DNA from 2 places in the Mesorhizobium sp. M0615 genome. Region 2 is predicted to be linked to the other one. Evidence: predicted binding sites of a transcription regulator. Region 2 holds the regulator's gene; the other holds the start of a gene.
What was found. Region 2 encodes HrcA, which represses chaperone genes, less so after heat shock. Its sites were predicted from a motif close to GTTAGCACTCNCNNNNNGNGAGTGCTAAC; they were not measured.
Positions count from the first base shown of each region.

Region 1 (7,745 bases), on a different contig from region 2:
CGTGCCGCCATTCTGCTCGGCAACCTGCTGGCCGATCGCGTAGCAATCCGCCGCGGCTGCCGGCGTCGCTTGCGACGCCAACAGGCCGGCCGCTGTGAGCGCCAGTATCGCGGTTCTGACATGAGAGCGAAGCGTTTTCATGGTCGGCGTTGTAACGCAACTGTGCTGAACGTGAAATGAACGGTGAACGGGTGAAAATCCATCCCCGCAATACCCCCTGCGCGCGCAACGAATGAATGCGATCCTACCGCCCAGTCCCTCAGACCGGGCAATGGATTCATAACCGGAAAACCGGCTGCGCGGCTATGGTGTTTGCGCGCAGGTTCTCAATTCGCAGCCAGATTGGGAACAGGTCAAGGCGAGACCATTCTGGGGCCGCCCTAAATAGCGCGGGAAAACGTCAAATCATCGGAGTGCGCCATGACGGATAAACACCTTGCCGACCTTTACCGGGGCTATATCGCTTGCCTGAATGCCCAGGACTGGGCGAAACTTGGAGACTTTGTCGGCGACGAGGTGCAGCACAATGGCGAAATGCTGGGCCTGTCGGGTTATCGCCGTATGCTCGAAGGCGATTTCGAGGCGATTCCCGACCTCCGCTTCAACATCGAACTGCTGGTCTGCCAGCCGCCGCGCGTGGCGGCGCGCCTGCATTTCGACTGTCATCCCAAGGGCGTGCTGTTCGGCCTGCCGGTGAACGGCAAGCGCGTGTCGTTCGCTGAGAATGTTTTCTACGAATTCGGAGAGGGTCGCATCCGCGAGGTGTGGTCAGTCATCGACAAGGCCGAGATCCAGGCGCAGATCTAGGTTGCTTCAATCACTTTGTTCGGTGAGAGCGCGTATCCGCAGCACCCCGTGGTAGAGCGCCAGGTCCTCGTCGTAGCGGGCCTCGGCGAACTCCAGCGACAGGTGGGTCTGGTCGCGCGAGCCGGTGGCGAAAGCGGCGCCGTCAAGGCGCGCCCGGATGCTGTCCATAATCAGACGCGTCTCGGCCTCGCCTTGCGCCTTCGACCAGACATGCAGCGTGATGAGCTGGTCGTCATCATTGTCGGCGCCGGTGTCCAGATCGAATGCGCTGGTCCTGCCATAGGTCACATAAGGGAAGGCGGCACTGTCGGCCGCCTGCTCGCGCAACCCGGCGCCGCCGAGCAGCGCCGTCAGCGAGGCATCGCTCTTCAATCTCATGAACAAGGCTTGCAGCAAATCGCCGGGCGCCGTCATCGTCGTCTCCGTTCGCCTGTCACGCTTTGAACAACCTCAGTTTCGCGCGCAACCTAACCGCGTTGCACGGATTTCGCCAGATGACGATCCGCCTGATGGAAGGCGGCGAATCGGGCGGCATGGCCCTTTCACGGACCGGGTTCTATTTGGCATGCGGGGAGTTTCAAGAAGGGTGTTATGAGGAGCCCTGTTTTCTCCGGCAATTCGAGGTCATTTCATGCGAACGCCACCGCTGCTGCCGGCTTTTGGAAAGCTTGGCGTCAAGCCCCCGGTCGCGATTGCGGCAGCACCCGCCCTGTCGAAGAGGACCGTGGCCCTGCGCATGCGCGAGATACTTTCAATGCACGGCGGCCTGGCCTTGAAGCTGTCGGTGGTGGCCTGGACAATCCTGATCCTGGCGGCGGCATTTTTCATGTCAAAGGCCTGATGCCGATATGGCAAACCGCTACGCGTTGCGCATGGACGAGCCCGAGAGCTGGACTATCTTCGACATCTTCACCGGCCAGCCTGTCGATCTTAAGCAACAGGTGATGGTGGCCATGAATTTGCGCGATGCGGAAGCGATGGCCGACCGCCTGAACAGCCGGGACGTCAAGCGGCGGGCAAAAGCCGACCGCACGTCCTGACGCACGCTGATCTCAGCCGCTCTGATGCAAGACGAACGCGCGCTAGCCGAAATCCGCGGCTGTGAGCACATAAATGCTCTTGCGGGTGCGGGCGTAGGCCTTGCTGGCAATGTCATGGATGGAGCTGGACGCGGTATCGAAGGCCGCCAGATAGGTGGCTTCCGCGGTCGCCGTCCCTGATGGCGCCTTAGAGAGGGCATCGGCGGCGACAGAGAAGGAAATCTGGAACATGCCGTCATGGCCGACAAAGCGGACGCGCTTGCCGGCCTCGTCATAGAAGCGGCTTGGATTGGGGAATGTCAGGCTCATGACGTGCCCCCCTTCGGCGCGGCGGCGGCTTTCTTGACTGTCGCCCGCTTCTTCTTCGGTGTCGGGTTCAAGGCTTCCGCGACGCGGTCGGCCTCTTCCTTAGCCAGGCGCAATTCCCTGAGCCTTGCTGTCTTGATCTCCCTGGCCCTCGCTTCGGACATGTAGTCGGAGGTTGCCTTGTTGCGCTCGGCCGTCTTCTTCTGCTTGTCCATGAAGCGGGCTTCAGCTTTTTCCATGATGCTCTGATTGCCTTCGGCCATCGCCTAAATCTCCTTCGTGCCTGAAATTGTGAAATCGAACTTACGATATAAATAGTCACTTTTGCCTCGAAATTCAATTTTTTGAAATATCTAGGCGCCTCGCGACGTTTCGAACCCTGCAGACATCATAATACTTTTTAATATTTAATTTTGGCCACGAATAATTTTTGGCACTCCTATCTATCGAGTGCCAACACGCCTATAAGAACGGCGCGGTCGCCTATGCCGGCCCCAGAAAGAAGTTCTCATGAAGTTTCGGCCACTCCACGACCGCGTCGTCATCCGGCGCGCCGAAGGCGATGTCAAATCCAAGGGCGGCATCATCATTCCCGACAATGCCAAGGAAAAGCCGCAGGAAGGCGAAGTCATCGCCGTTGGGCCGGGCGCACGCGACGAAAACGGCGCGCTTGTTCCGCTCGACGTCAAGGCCGGCGACTTCATCCTGTTCGGCAAATGGTCGGGCACCGAGGTCAAGATCAACGGCGAGGACCTGCTGATCATGAAGGAAGCCGACATTATGGGCGTCATCGACAAGAGCGAGACGGCCGCTATCGGCAAGAGCGGGACGGTCGTCACCGAGAAGAGCGTCAAAGCCAAGAAGGCTGCCTGACCGGCCTGGCTTTGCCAGGCTCCGGCGAGCCGCTTGCTTCACCACACCAACGGGATTGAAAAAAATGTCTGCCAAGGAAATCAAATTCGCCACCGACGCGCGCGACCGCATGCTGCGCGGCGTCGAGATCCTCACCAATGCGGTGAAGGTCACGCTCGGCCCCAAGGGCCGCAACGTCATCATCGACAAGGCTTATGGCGCGCCGCGCATCACCAAGGACGGTGTGACGGTGGCCAAGGAAATCGAGCTTGCTGACAAGTTCGAGAACATGGGCGCGCAGATGGTGCGTGAAGTGGCTTCGAAGACCAACGACCTCGCCGGTGACGGCACCACCACCGCCACGTTGCTGGCCGCATCGATCCTGCGCGAAGGCGCCAAGCTGGTTGCCGCCGGCATGAACCCGATGGACCTCAAGCGTGGCATCGACCAGGCTGTCGCCGCCGTGGTCAAGGACATCAAGGCGAAGGCCAAGAAGGTCAAGTCGTCGGCCGAGATCGCCCAGGTCGGCACCATCGCCGCCAATGGCGATGCCAGCGTCGGCGCCATGATCGCCAAGGCGATGGACAAGGTCGGCAATGACGGCGTCATCACCGTCGAGGAGGCCAAGACCGCCGACACCGAACTCGACGTCGTCGAAGGCATGCAGTTCGACCGCGGCTATCTCTCACCCTATTTCGTCACCAATGCCGACAAGATGCGCGTCGAACTGGAAGAGCCTTACGTGCTCATCCACGAAAAGAAGCTCGGCAATCTACAGGCGATGCTGCCGATCCTCGAAGCAGTGGTGCAGAGCGGCAGGCCGCTGCTGATCATCTCGGAAGACGTCGAAGGCGAAGCGCTGGCGACGCTGGTCGTCAACAAGCTGCGCGGCGGCCTCAAGGTCGCGGCCGTCAAGGCGCCGGGCTTCGGCGATCGCCGCAAGGCGATGCTGGAAGACATCGCCGTGCTGACATCGGGCCAGATGATTTCAGAGGATCTCGGCATCAAGCTCGAAAACGTCACCATCGAGATGCTTGGCCGCGCCAAGCGCGTACTGATCGAGAAGGACACCACCACGATCATCGACGGCGCAGGCACCAAGGCGACCATCCAGGCGCGCATCGCGCAGATCAAGGGCCAGATCGAGGAGACCACGTCCGACTATGACAAGGAGAAGCTGCAGGAGCGGCTGGCCAAGCTCGCCGGCGGCGTCGCCGTGATCCGCGTCGGCGGCGTCACCGAGTCTGAAGTGAAGGAAAAGAAGGACCGCATCGACGACGCGCTGAATGCGACGCGCGCGGCGGTGGAAGAAGGCATCGTGCCCGGCGGTGGCGTGGCGCTTCTGCGCGCAAGATCGGCTCTGGCCGGCCTGACCGGCGCCAATGACGATGTGACCGCCGGCATTTCGATCGTGCTCAGGGCGCTTGAAGCCCCGATCCGCCAGATCGCCGAGAATTCCGGCGTCGAAGGCTCGATCGTCGTCGGCAAGCTGTCCGACAGCAAGGACCAGAATCAGGGCTTTGATGCCCAGAACGAGGTCTATGTCGACATGATCAAGGCCGGCATCGTCGATCCGGCGAAAGTGGTGCGCACCGCGTTGCAGGACGCCGGCTCGATCGCCGCCCTTCTGATCACCGCCGAAGCGATGATCACCGACATCCCGGCCAAGGATGCGGCGCCTGCGGGCGGCGGTGGCGGCATGGGCGGCTACTGACCATCGCCCGAAAATTGCCCGCCTGGGAATCTGGGCGGGCATAAATCAGAACAGACTGCCGGGGACATTTCCCCGGCGAGCCAGGAATTTCCGTCAGTCAGTCAAGACCAGTCAGCAACGACACGGAGATCGACAGATGATCACATTTGCCCCGAAGCCATACGCTGTATCCGCGACCAAGCCGGCGGAGGAGAGCCGCTTCGATCGCATCCGCCGGATTCCGCCGACAAGCACAGGCAGGCCGATGCCGGGCCGATTCGCCGCGAGCCGTCGAAGACCGGCGACAAGCGGCCGATTTGACGGCTGCCAACCTCACGACACCGGCAACGCTCCGCCCTCTTCGGTGCGGCGGGCAATGAACTCGTCGAGTACATCGGATGTGGCAACGGCCGACGCCGGCGGCTGGAAGTCGGCCAGCGTCCGCTTCCAGATGCCGGTGGCGCGCTCGGTGGCCGACTTCGAACCGGACTGCGTCCAGCTGCCGAAATTCGACCAGTCGGCGACCAGCGGCTCGTAGAAGGCGGTGCGGTAGCGCGTCATGGTGTGGCCGGCGGAGAAGAAATGCCCGCCCGGCTGAACTTCGGCGATCGCCTCGAAGCCGATCGAATCCTCGTCGCCGGGGGTCGTAGCGCAGAGTTCGGCAACCGTCTGCAATGCCTCGATATCGGTGATCAGCTTCTCGTAGGAGACGCTGAGGCCACCCTCCAGCCAGCCCGCGGCATGGATGCAGACGGTGGCGCCGGCAAGCACCGAGCCCCACAGCGCGAACTGCGTCTCGTGCGCCGCCTGCACATCGGAAATGTTGGCCGCACTGCCGCCGCCGGACCGCCAAGGCAGGCCGGTGAAGCGCGCCAGCTGGCCGGCGCCCAGCGTCGCCTTGACGTGCTCGGGCGTGCCGAAGGCCGGTGCGCCGGACTTCATGTCCACATTGGAGGAGAAGGATCCGTAAACCACCGGTGCGCCCGGCCGCACCATCTGCGCCAGCGCGAGACCAGCCAGCGCCTCGGCATGCTGCAGCGTCAATGCGCCGGCGACGGTGATCGGCGCCATGGCGCCGGCCAGGCAGAAGGGCGTGATGATGGACACCTGGCTGGCCTTGGCGAAGTCGATGATGCCTTGCGCCATCGGGATATCGAGCTGGCGCGGCGAATTGGTGTTGATCACGGTGTAGCAATGGACGCCGGCCAGGAACTCGTCCTGCGAGAGCCCGCGCGCCAGCCTGATCATCTCGAACCCATCCTCGACCTGCGGCGTGCCGCGCGCGAAGACGAAGGGGAACTTGTCCGACAGGGTCAGCTGCGCACGGTTGACGGCATAGTGGCGCAAACGGTTGTCGACATCCTGAGGCTCGATCCAGGGGCCGAGCATATGCAGCACGTCGAAATTCTGAACAAGCTTGGTCAGTTCTTCGAAAGCGGCGAGCGTGCCCGGACGCCGTCCGCGTTCGAGATCGGTGACGTTGGGCGCCCCGGCTCCGGCGAGGAACGTCATCGAGCCGAGCTCCAGCATGAGATCGCGGCTACGGTCGCCCGCCAGCGCCCGGATGGATTTTGGCGCCGAGGCGATTGCCGCAGTGACAATATCGCGGCCGATGCGCACCATCTGGCTGTCCTCGTCGACCAGCGCACCGGCTTTGGCGTAGATCGCCCGTGCCTCCGGCAGCAGCACCTTGATGCCGAGCTCTTCCAGCACGCGCAACGCCGTGCCGTGGATGGCCGCGACCTGGTCGTCCGAAAACACCGGCTGGGGCAGGAACGGGTTTTTGAGCGAGCGATAGTTCGGGTGGCGGCTTGACCCGCTGCCGGCCTCACCGGTGTGCCCGCGCCGGCGCTCGCGCCTGGTCTCCCTTATGATGTCATCGACCATGGCCAAAACTCCTCATGCCGCATCGCCTGCCCTCGGGGTCGTATGGCGAGGCCGGAATAATTCGCGCCGGCCGCTCGACGCCGACAATGTGCACCCAAAGCGCGGTCCCCTCCCCGGCGAATTCGTCGCCCAGCAACGTCAGCGCGACGCTTTTGCCTATTGTGTAGCCATAGCCGGCTGAGGCGACGAAGCCGACGCGCCGGCCCTTGTGCCAGACTGGCTCGAAGCCACTGGCGTCGGCATCGACGGCGTCGACCTCCAGCGTCACGATCCGGGCGGCGCTCAACAAACCGTGCGGTGTGGCCTGGCTGCCCTTGTGAGCCGGGCTGAAATGGAAGAATAGTCTTCGCCGGGTATGCCCGCCCTGAAATTGCCCGCTTGCGGTTCTCAGGTGGGTTGGGTGAGTTTCGGGAATGGCCAGTCCTTTAGAACGACGTCCAAGACGAAGAGGTCCGATCGCCGCCGCACTGCTGGCGGTGGACGCGTGGATCGATTCCTCGCTCTACGAAATCGGCTTCAAGGCCGGCCAGTTCTGGGAGTCGGCGACCATTTTTTCGCGGCGCTTCCGAGTCACCGGCTGGCGACGCGGCATCATCGAGGTGCTGAGCGAAGGTTTTACGATGGGCGCCGGCGGCGTCGTCGTGCTGCTCGCACTCGCGATGCCGGCCTTCCAGATCACCACCGGCGACTGGCGCAGTCAGGGCGATTTCGCCGTCACCTTCCTCGACCGCTACGGCAACGAGATTGGCCAGCGCGGCATCATCCAGCGCGATTCCGTGCCTGTCGACGAGATGCCGGACCATGTCATCAAAGCAGTGCTGGCGACCGAGGACCGGCGCTTCTTCGAGCACTACGGCATCGACGTGCTCGGCCTGTCGCGCGCCATCTTCGAGAATGTGCGGGCCAATTCCGTCGTCCAGGGCGGCTCCAGCATCACCCAGCAGCTGGCCAAGAACCTGTTCCTGTCGAATGAGCGTACCTTCCAGCGCAAGATCAAGGAAGCCTTCCTGTCGCTGTGGCTGGAGGCCAATCTGTCGAAGAAGGAGATCCTGCAGCTCTATCTCGACCGCGCCTATATGGGCGGCGGCACGTTCGGCATCGAGGCGGCGGCGGATTTCTATTTCGGCAAGAGCGTCAAGGATCTGAACCTCGCCGAGGCG
Region 1 covers NZ_JAMYQI010000002.1:387,638-395,382, forward strand. Annotated here, with positions in the region: gene NKI46_RS04675 (hypothetical protein) at 1-141, opposite strand, end outside; gene NKI46_RS04680 (ester cyclase) at 421-807, shown strand; gene NKI46_RS04685 (DUF3168 domain-containing protein) at 814-1,221, opposite strand; gene NKI46_RS04690 (hypothetical protein) at 1,439-1,648, shown strand; gene NKI46_RS04695 (hypothetical protein) at 1,656-1,847, shown strand; gene NKI46_RS04700 (DUF1488 family protein) at 1,890-2,156, opposite strand; gene NKI46_RS04705 (hypothetical protein) at 2,153-2,416, opposite strand; gene NKI46_RS04710 (co-chaperone GroES) at 2,664-3,026, shown strand; gene groL (chaperonin GroEL) at 3,091-4,719, shown strand; gene NKI46_RS04720 (trimethylamine methyltransferase family protein) at 5,032-6,585, opposite strand; gene NKI46_RS04725 (glycine cleavage T C-terminal barrel domain-containing protein) at 6,575-6,871, opposite strand; gene NKI46_RS04730 (transglycosylase domain-containing protein) at 6,999-7,745, shown strand, end outside.
Region 1: a site for HrcA is predicted at 2,583-2,611, ahead of NKI46_RS04710 (co-chaperone GroES). Genes of this name have one in related genera too.

Region 2 (7,745 bases):
CCGGTCATGACGAAATTGGCGTCGGTGCCGGCAGATGAATCCTCGATGTAGTCGAGGTCGATGACCGGCTGGCCGTCATGGATGCCGCAGGAAATTGCCGCGACATGGTCCTTCAGCACCTTGGCAACACTGGCCATCTGCCGCGCTTCCATCCAGCGCAGGCAATCGTAGAGCGCCACCCAGCCGCCGGTGATCGAGGCCGTGCGGGTGCCGCCATCGGCCTGGATGACGTCGCAGTCGACGGTGATCTGCTGTTCGCCCAGTGCCTGCAGGTCGACAACGGCGCGCAAGGAGCGGCCGATCAGCCGCTGGATTTCCAGCGTGCGGCCGCCTTGCTTGCCGGCCGAGGCTTCACGGCGCATGCGCTCGCCGGTCGAACGCGGCAGCATGCCGTATTCCGCCGTCACCCAGCCCTTGCCGGAATTGCGCATCCAGCCCGGCACCTTTTCCTCCAGGCTCGCCGTGCACAACACATGCGTGTCGCCGAATTTCACCAGGCACGAGCCCTCGGCGTGTTTGGAGACGCCGCGCTCGAAGGAGATGGCGCGCATTTCGTCGGCTTGGCGTTTGGAAGGGCGCATCGAGGCCTCTTTCTGTTCTTTTTACGGTTGCGTCGGCGGCTTGTAGACGCATGCAGCCCATGGCGCAAAGGAAAAGGCCCCATATAGACGCCGGGTTGCGCGGGAGCGATGGAAGTCTATATCCTTGGGCCGGAGGTTTTTGGCTCGAATGACCAAGGCAGTCACCGAACCCAGTCTGCTGGCGCCCGCGCTGCAATCGCTCGACATGCGTTCGCGCGACATTTTTAGGCGCATCGTCGAATCCTATTTGAAGGACGGTGAGCCTGTGGGATCGCGCAGCCTGTCGCGCATCCTGCCGTCGTCGCTGTCGCCGGCCACCATCCGCAACGTGATGAGCGACCTCGAGCATCTCGGCCTGATCTATGCCCCGCACATCTCGGCCGGGCGCCTGCCGACCCAGACCGGCCTGCGCTTCTTCGTCGATGCCTTCATGGAGCTTGGCGATCTCTCCGACGAGGAACGCCGGGTCATCGAGGCGCAGGTGCGCGCCTCCGGCTCGGGCGCGACGCTGGAACACATGCTGACCGAGGCCAGCCAGATGCTGTCGGGCATGTCGCGCGGCGCCGGCCTGGTGCTCGCCACCAAGAACGAGGTGGCGCTGAAGCACATCGAGTTCATCCAGCTCGAGCCGACCAAGGCGCTGGCGGTGATGGTGTCGCAGAATGGCGATGTCGAGAACCGCGTCGTCGACCTGCCGGCCGGCATCACCGTCTCGCAGCTGCACGAGGCCTCCAACTTCCTCAACGCCCATATCAGGGGCCGCACGCTCGCCGAGGCGCGCATCGAGATCGCCCGCATCAAGGACGAGACCAGGGCAGCGCTGGACACGTTGTCGCAGGACCTGGTCGAGAAAGGCCTGGCGGTGTGGGCCGGCGCCGACAGCGGCCTGCCGGCGCGCCTTATCGTGCGCGGCCGCGCCAATTTACTCGAAAACGTCACCGCCCAGGCCGATATCGAATTGCTGCGCCACCTGTTCGAGGATCTGGAGACGCAGGACGGGCTGATCCAGCTGCTCGACCTCGCCGAGGACGGCCCCGGCGTGCGGATCTTCATCGGCTCGGAAAACAAGCTGTTCTCGCTCTCCGGCTCGTCGCTGGTCGTGGCACCTTACCGCGACAAGGACGCCCGCGTCGTCGGCGCGCTCGGCGTCATCGGCCCGACCAGGCTGAATTATGCCCGCATCGTGCCGATGGTCGACTACACGGCCCAATTGATTACCCGGATGTTAAGATAATTCCGAAGCCGTGATCACCGTAAAGGAGGGCGCAGAATGGCGCTTGAATCGTTCAAGGCCCAGATCAGCATGCTGCTCGAAGAAATGGTCAACCAGCCGGAGGACGAGCACGAAATCCAGGAGCAGCTGCGCGAAAAACTGCGCGAAATGCGCGCCATGGGATTGCCGCTGCCGGAAGATCTTGTCGAATTGGAAAAGCGTCTCGACGACGATCTGGACGTCGAAGAGGAAAGTTGAGCGGTTCTCTCGTCGAATCTGCGCGCGCACGCTTCTCTTTTGCGGCGGCCGCACAATATCTCCCTTGTCGTGACGCGCCGACGGCGCGAGTTCGAGGAGAACAGCATGATCCGGATTGCCGGCTTCGCAGGCCTTGCCCTGCTTCTGGCCACCAGCGCCTTCGCCCAGCAGGCTGATCAACTGCTGCTGACCGGCAAGGACGCTTTCGGCGACTGGAAGGCCGACAAGCCAGGTGTGCGCCGGCTGATTAGGCCGGATGATCTGCAAAAGCCCAACATCACCGAATCCGCCTCCAACAGCGCCGGCCTTGGCGATCGGCCCGAGGGCGCGAAGCCCGTCCTGCCGCCTGGGTTTTCGGCCGAACTGGTTGCTTCCGGCATTTCCAATCCGCGGGTCGTGCGCGTGGCGCCGAACGGCGACCTGTTCGTCGCCGACAGTGACGCCAACCAGATCCGCGTCTATCGGCTGGCCAAGGGTAGCGCGAAGCCGGCCGAAGAGGGCATTTTTGCCGACAATCTCAACCAGCCCTATGGCATCGCCTTCTACCCGCCTGGCGACAAGCCGCAATGGGTCTACGTCGCCAACAATGACAGCGTGGTCCGCTACGCCTATCGCGACGGCGACCTTAAAGCCTCCGGCGAACCGGAGACGATTGTCTCCGACATCCCTACCGGCGGCCACTGGACCCGCGATATCGCCTTCTCGCCGGACGGGAAGACGCTGTATCTCTCGGTCGGCTCCGGATCTAACGTCGCGGAGGGCATGGGGAAGGCACCGAATAGCGGCCTTGACGCCTGGGCAAAATCACAGCCACTCGGCGCCACCTGGGGTTCCGAGGATGGCCGTGCCGACGTGCTGGCCTTCGGCCCCGACGGCAACAATGGCCGCATCCTCGCTACCGGCCTGCGCAATTGTTCGGGCATGACCGTGCAGCCGGCGACCGGCGCGGTGTGGTGTGTCGTCAACGAGCGCGACGGTCTCGGCGACGATGTGCCGTTCGAATATGCCACCTCCGTCAAGGACGGCGCCTTCTATGGCTGGCCCTGGTATTATATCGGCGCCAACGAGGACCCGCGTCACGAGGGCGCGCGCCCAGACCTCGCCGGCTCGGTCACCGTGCCCGACGTGCTGATGCAGGCGCATTCGGCGCCGCTCAACATCGCCTTCTATGACGGCGGCAATTTCCCGGCAGAGTACAAGGGTGACGCCTTCGTCGCCCTGCACGGCTCCTGGAACCGTGGTATGAGGACCGGCTACAAGGTGGTGCGGCTGAGATTCAGCGACGGCAAGCCGACCGGCGAGTACCAGGATTTCATCACCGGCTTCGTCCTCTCCGACGACGCCGTCTGGGGCCGGCCGGTCGGCGTCGCGGTGGCCAGGGACGGTGCGCTTATCGTCACCGAGGATGGCAACGGCACCATCTGGCGCATCACCCATGTCGACGGCCCGTCCTGAGCCGGCGAACAGCGCAATCCGGCCCTAATGCACGTCCCGATGGATCACCTTGGGATAGGTATGGATCACCTCGGCCGATGAGACACGGTCATCGAAACCGGTATCCCTGAGATTGAAGAGGCCGACCGAGCCGAAGGACTTCTTCGCCCCTTGCGCGAAGCGGCCGTCGCTGAAATCGTGTTCGTAAAGCGTCACCGTGACGTGGCCGGCATTGAGCTTCGGCACGTAAACACTGCTGATGGTGTCGTTGGCGACGCCAAGCTGGTTGACGTTGAAGCGATAGAGGTCCTGCACCATGCGCCGGGCCGCATTGCCATTGATCATCCAGTATTCGCGGCGCGAAGCGCGGTTCGGGTCGATGAGTTTGAGCGGCGCCTTGCGGCCAAGCCCGAGCCAGTGCTCGAACACCATCACATTGGCGCCCCACGGATAGGGATAGTTGGACTTGTCGATGATGCGTGGCGGGCCATCCTCGGCAATCTCGGCGGTATCGACATAGTCCAGCCATTGCAGCTGGAACGACGCTTCCACGTTGAGGTCGGTACTGCGCGGATCGGCAGGGATGATGCGCCAGTCGGAGACCGGCGGATATTTGGTGTCGAGGTCGATGTAGAATTCGCCTTTGGCGGTGTCGTCGGGGTCTATCTTTTGCGGTCCGTCACGCTCCATCGCCACCAGTCGCACCTTGAACCGGTTGTTGACTACCAGCGGATAGATCATCGGACGAATGGGGTGAGCGCCAGGGTCCCGGCTGTCGGTAAAATATCCAGTCTGCGGAACGACATCGCTATCGCCCTTGTCGAACAGGCTGAAAGCCTGACGCCCCTCGAACCACAGATACCATTCCAGCTCGTGGACGTGACCGCGTGCTTCGGAATAGTTGTTGGGCATCCACTTCATGAGCTGGATGTGAAGTCTTTTGGCTAACATGGGTGCTCCTGCCGTTCGGAGCCATGCGAGATAGCCGACCGCCTTCGAGGCGTAAGTGAACCATCTCTCGCTTTCAGGCGATGATGACCGGCTTTCATGTCCTGCTTGGCGCAATCGAATCCGTTTTGCCGTTGCAGGCTTTTCATGGCATCAGAGTCGTTTCACGAGGTGCGACCGTCATGACCCTCACCGGCTTCCTTGCCTATAGTGCTGCGCTGGGCATCGCCGCCGCCATTCCCGGCCCCGGCGTCACCGCGCTTGTGGCGCGGGCGCTCGGATCCGGCTTCCGCTCGTCGCTGGCGATGTCGTTCGGCCTGATGCTCGGCGACCTCATTTATCTCACCGCGGTGGTGCTCGGCCTTGCCTTTGTCGCGCAAAGCTTCGGCATGGTGTTTCTCGTCATCAAATGGCTGGGCGTCGCCTATCTCGCCTTCCTCGGCTGGCGTTTCTGGACGGCCGGGATCACGCCCGAGACTGTCGAGGCCAGGAAAGGCAAGGGCGGCCTGGTATCGAGCTTCCTTGCCGGCCTCACCGTCACGCTGGGCAACCCGAAGACGATGATCTTCTACCTCGCCATCACGCCGACCATCGTCGACCTGAAGACCATCACGCTCGCCGACTACGGCATCCTGGTCGCGCTCACCGTTATCGTGCTCTTCGTGGTGCTTGTGCCCTATCTGGCGCTGGCCGCCAAGGCGCGCTGGTTCCTGAAATCGCCGCGCTGAAGGCGCTGAACCGCACCGCCGCTGGCTTCATGGTGGGCGCGGCCGCAGCCATTGCCGCACGTCAGTAGATCGGTTCAGGCAATTCATTCCGCCGATCGGTCCATCCGGAAATGCGGCTTCGGAAGGCAAGCGTTTTCAGCAAGCGGCCCACTCGATATTTTCGGCCGGCAGCCTATCTTGCGCGGGCGAAAGCCTTATTCTGTCCGCCGACGCCAATTGCCTGATCTGATTTGGGAGCGAAACCAATGAACAAGCCTTCCGCGCGCGTGCCCGGCCGCGGCCGTGTCTACAACTCGATCACCGAGACGATCGGCGACACGCCGCTGGTGCGGCTCGACAAGTTCGCCAAGGAGAAGGGCGTCGTTGCCAACCTTCTTGCCAAGCTCGAATTCTTCAATCCGATCGCCTCGGTCAAGGACCGCATCGGCGTTTCGATGATCGAGGCGCTGGAAGCGTCGGGCCGGATCAAACCCGGCAAGACGACGCTGATCGAGCCGACCTCCGGGAATACCGGTATCGCGCTCGCCTTCGCCGCTGCCGCCAAGGGCTACAAGCTGATACTGACCATGCCCGAAACCATGTCGGTGGAGCGCCGCAAGATGCTGGCGCTGCTCGGCGCCGAACTGGTGCTGACGGAAGGGCCGAAAGGCATGAAGGGCGCCATCGCCAAGGCGGACGAGCTGGCCGCCACCTTGCCCGACGCCGTCATCCCGCAGCAGTTCGAAAACCCGGCCAACCCGGAGATCCACCGCCGCACCACCGCTGAGGAGATCTGGAACGACACCGATGGCGGGGTCGACATCTTCGTCGCCGGCATCGGTACCGGCGGCACGATCACCGGCGTCGGCCAGGTGCTGAAGCAACGCAAGCCCTCGGTGCATGTCGTCGCCGTCGAGCCGGAGGCCTCGCCGGTGCTGTCGGGCGGCCAGCCCGGCCCGCACAAGATCCAGGGCATCGGCGCCGGCTTTGCGCCCAAGATCCTCGACACCTCGATCTATGACGAGATCGTCAAGGTCTCCAACGAGGATTCGGTCGCCAACGCCCGCCTCGTCGCCCGCCTTGAAGGCGTGCCGGTCGGCATCTCGTCGGGCGCTGCCCTGCAGGCCGCCATCGCCGTCGGGTCGCGGCCGGAGAACAAGGGCAAGAACCTAGTGGTGATCATCCCGTCCTTCGCCGAGCGCTATCTGTCGACGATCCTGTTCGACGGGCTGGGGGCTTAACGTCTTAACTGGATAGGCGGCGATCCTTCGCACCCCCCTCTGCCCTGCCGGGCATCGGGGGGTGCTGTCCCTCCGACATCGGAAGTCTCATGGCTGGACCGCAGAAAACCCGGCCGTGGCGTCCGCCACCGGCTTGAGCGGGAGGCGGCTTCAGGGTCAAATCGCCCCGGCCTGCTTCGCGCGGGCAGGGGGAGAATCACATGTACAAGCTTTACACGCGCCCAGGCAGCGGCGGTTTTGTCGTCGAGGCCGCATTGGCGCTGGCAAACGCGCAATTCGACCAGATCGACGTGCCGAAGAAGGATCCGCCGGACCCGGCTTTCCTCGACATCAGCCCGTTGAACCAGGTTCCGGTGCTGACCTTGCCCAACGGTCAATCGATAACCGAATCGGCGGCGATCTGCATCCTGCTTGCCGAGCGCCATCCGGAGGCGGGTCTGGCGCCGGCCGCCGGATCGCCGGATCGCGCCGGTTTCCTGCGCTGGATGGCGTTCATGTCATCGGTGCTCTACCCCGCCATCCTGCGCCTCTACTATGCCCATCGCTACACCACCGATGCCGACGGCAAGAAAGCCGTCAAGCAGGCAGCCATTGCCGAGATGGACCGCGGCTTCGCCATTGTCGATGCAGCCCTCGAGGGGCGCGGCTGGCTGGTCGGCGACGCGATGTCGCTGGCCGACGTCTACCTCGTCATGCTGGTGGCCTGGCACCCCGATATGGACAAGGCGCGAGCCGACTGGCCGAACATCGAACGCTTATGGTCGGCGCTGCGCGCGCATCCGCTGATGAAACGGCTCAACACCACGCATGAGATGTGGCCGGCCTGAACGGACGCTTCAATTTCGCAGGATCGCCCGTTTCGCCTGCAGGAAGCGGCGCACGGCGGGGTCGCGTTCAAGGCCGATCGCCCGGTCATAGGCTTCGACCGCTTGCGCCGCATTGCCGAGCCTGGCCAGCAGGCCGGCGCGAGCGGCCCAATAGGGCTGATAGTCGTTGAGCCGCTTGTCGTCGCCCAGCACGTAGAGCGCCGCCAGTCCTGCCGCCGCCCCTTCGGCCTCGGCAATCGCCACGGCGCGGTTGATCGAAATCACCGGCGAGCCTGATATCGCCGACAGCGCATCGTAGAAGTTACGGATCGCCGCCCAATCGGTTTGGCCGGTCCGTCGCCGCGTCGCATGCACCGATTGTACCGCCGCTTCGAGCTGGTAGCGGCCGATGACGCCCATGGTGGCGGCGTGGCCCAGCAGCGCCTCGGCTTCGTCGATCAGCGCGTGATCCCAAAGACGGCAATCCTGTTCGGCGAGCGGCACATAATCTCCAGCCGCATCGCGCCGCGCCGGGCGGCGCGCCTCGGCAAACAGCA
Region 2 covers NZ_JAMYQI010000003.1:387,829-395,573, reverse strand. Annotated here, with positions in the region: gene rph (ribonuclease PH) at 1-581, opposite strand, end outside; gene hrcA (heat-inducible transcriptional repressor HrcA) at 730-1,815, shown strand; gene NKI46_RS07130 (hypothetical protein) at 1,852-2,052, shown strand; gene NKI46_RS07125 (PQQ-dependent sugar dehydrogenase) at 2,158-3,507, shown strand; gene NKI46_RS07120 (hypothetical protein) at 3,532-4,437, opposite strand; partial or broken gene NKI46_RS07115 (LysE family translocator) at 4,617-5,230, shown strand; gene cysK (cysteine synthase A) at 5,408-6,382, shown strand; gene NKI46_RS07105 (glutathione S-transferase family protein) at 6,583-7,209, shown strand; gene NKI46_RS07100 (RNA polymerase sigma factor) at 7,219-7,745, opposite strand, start outside.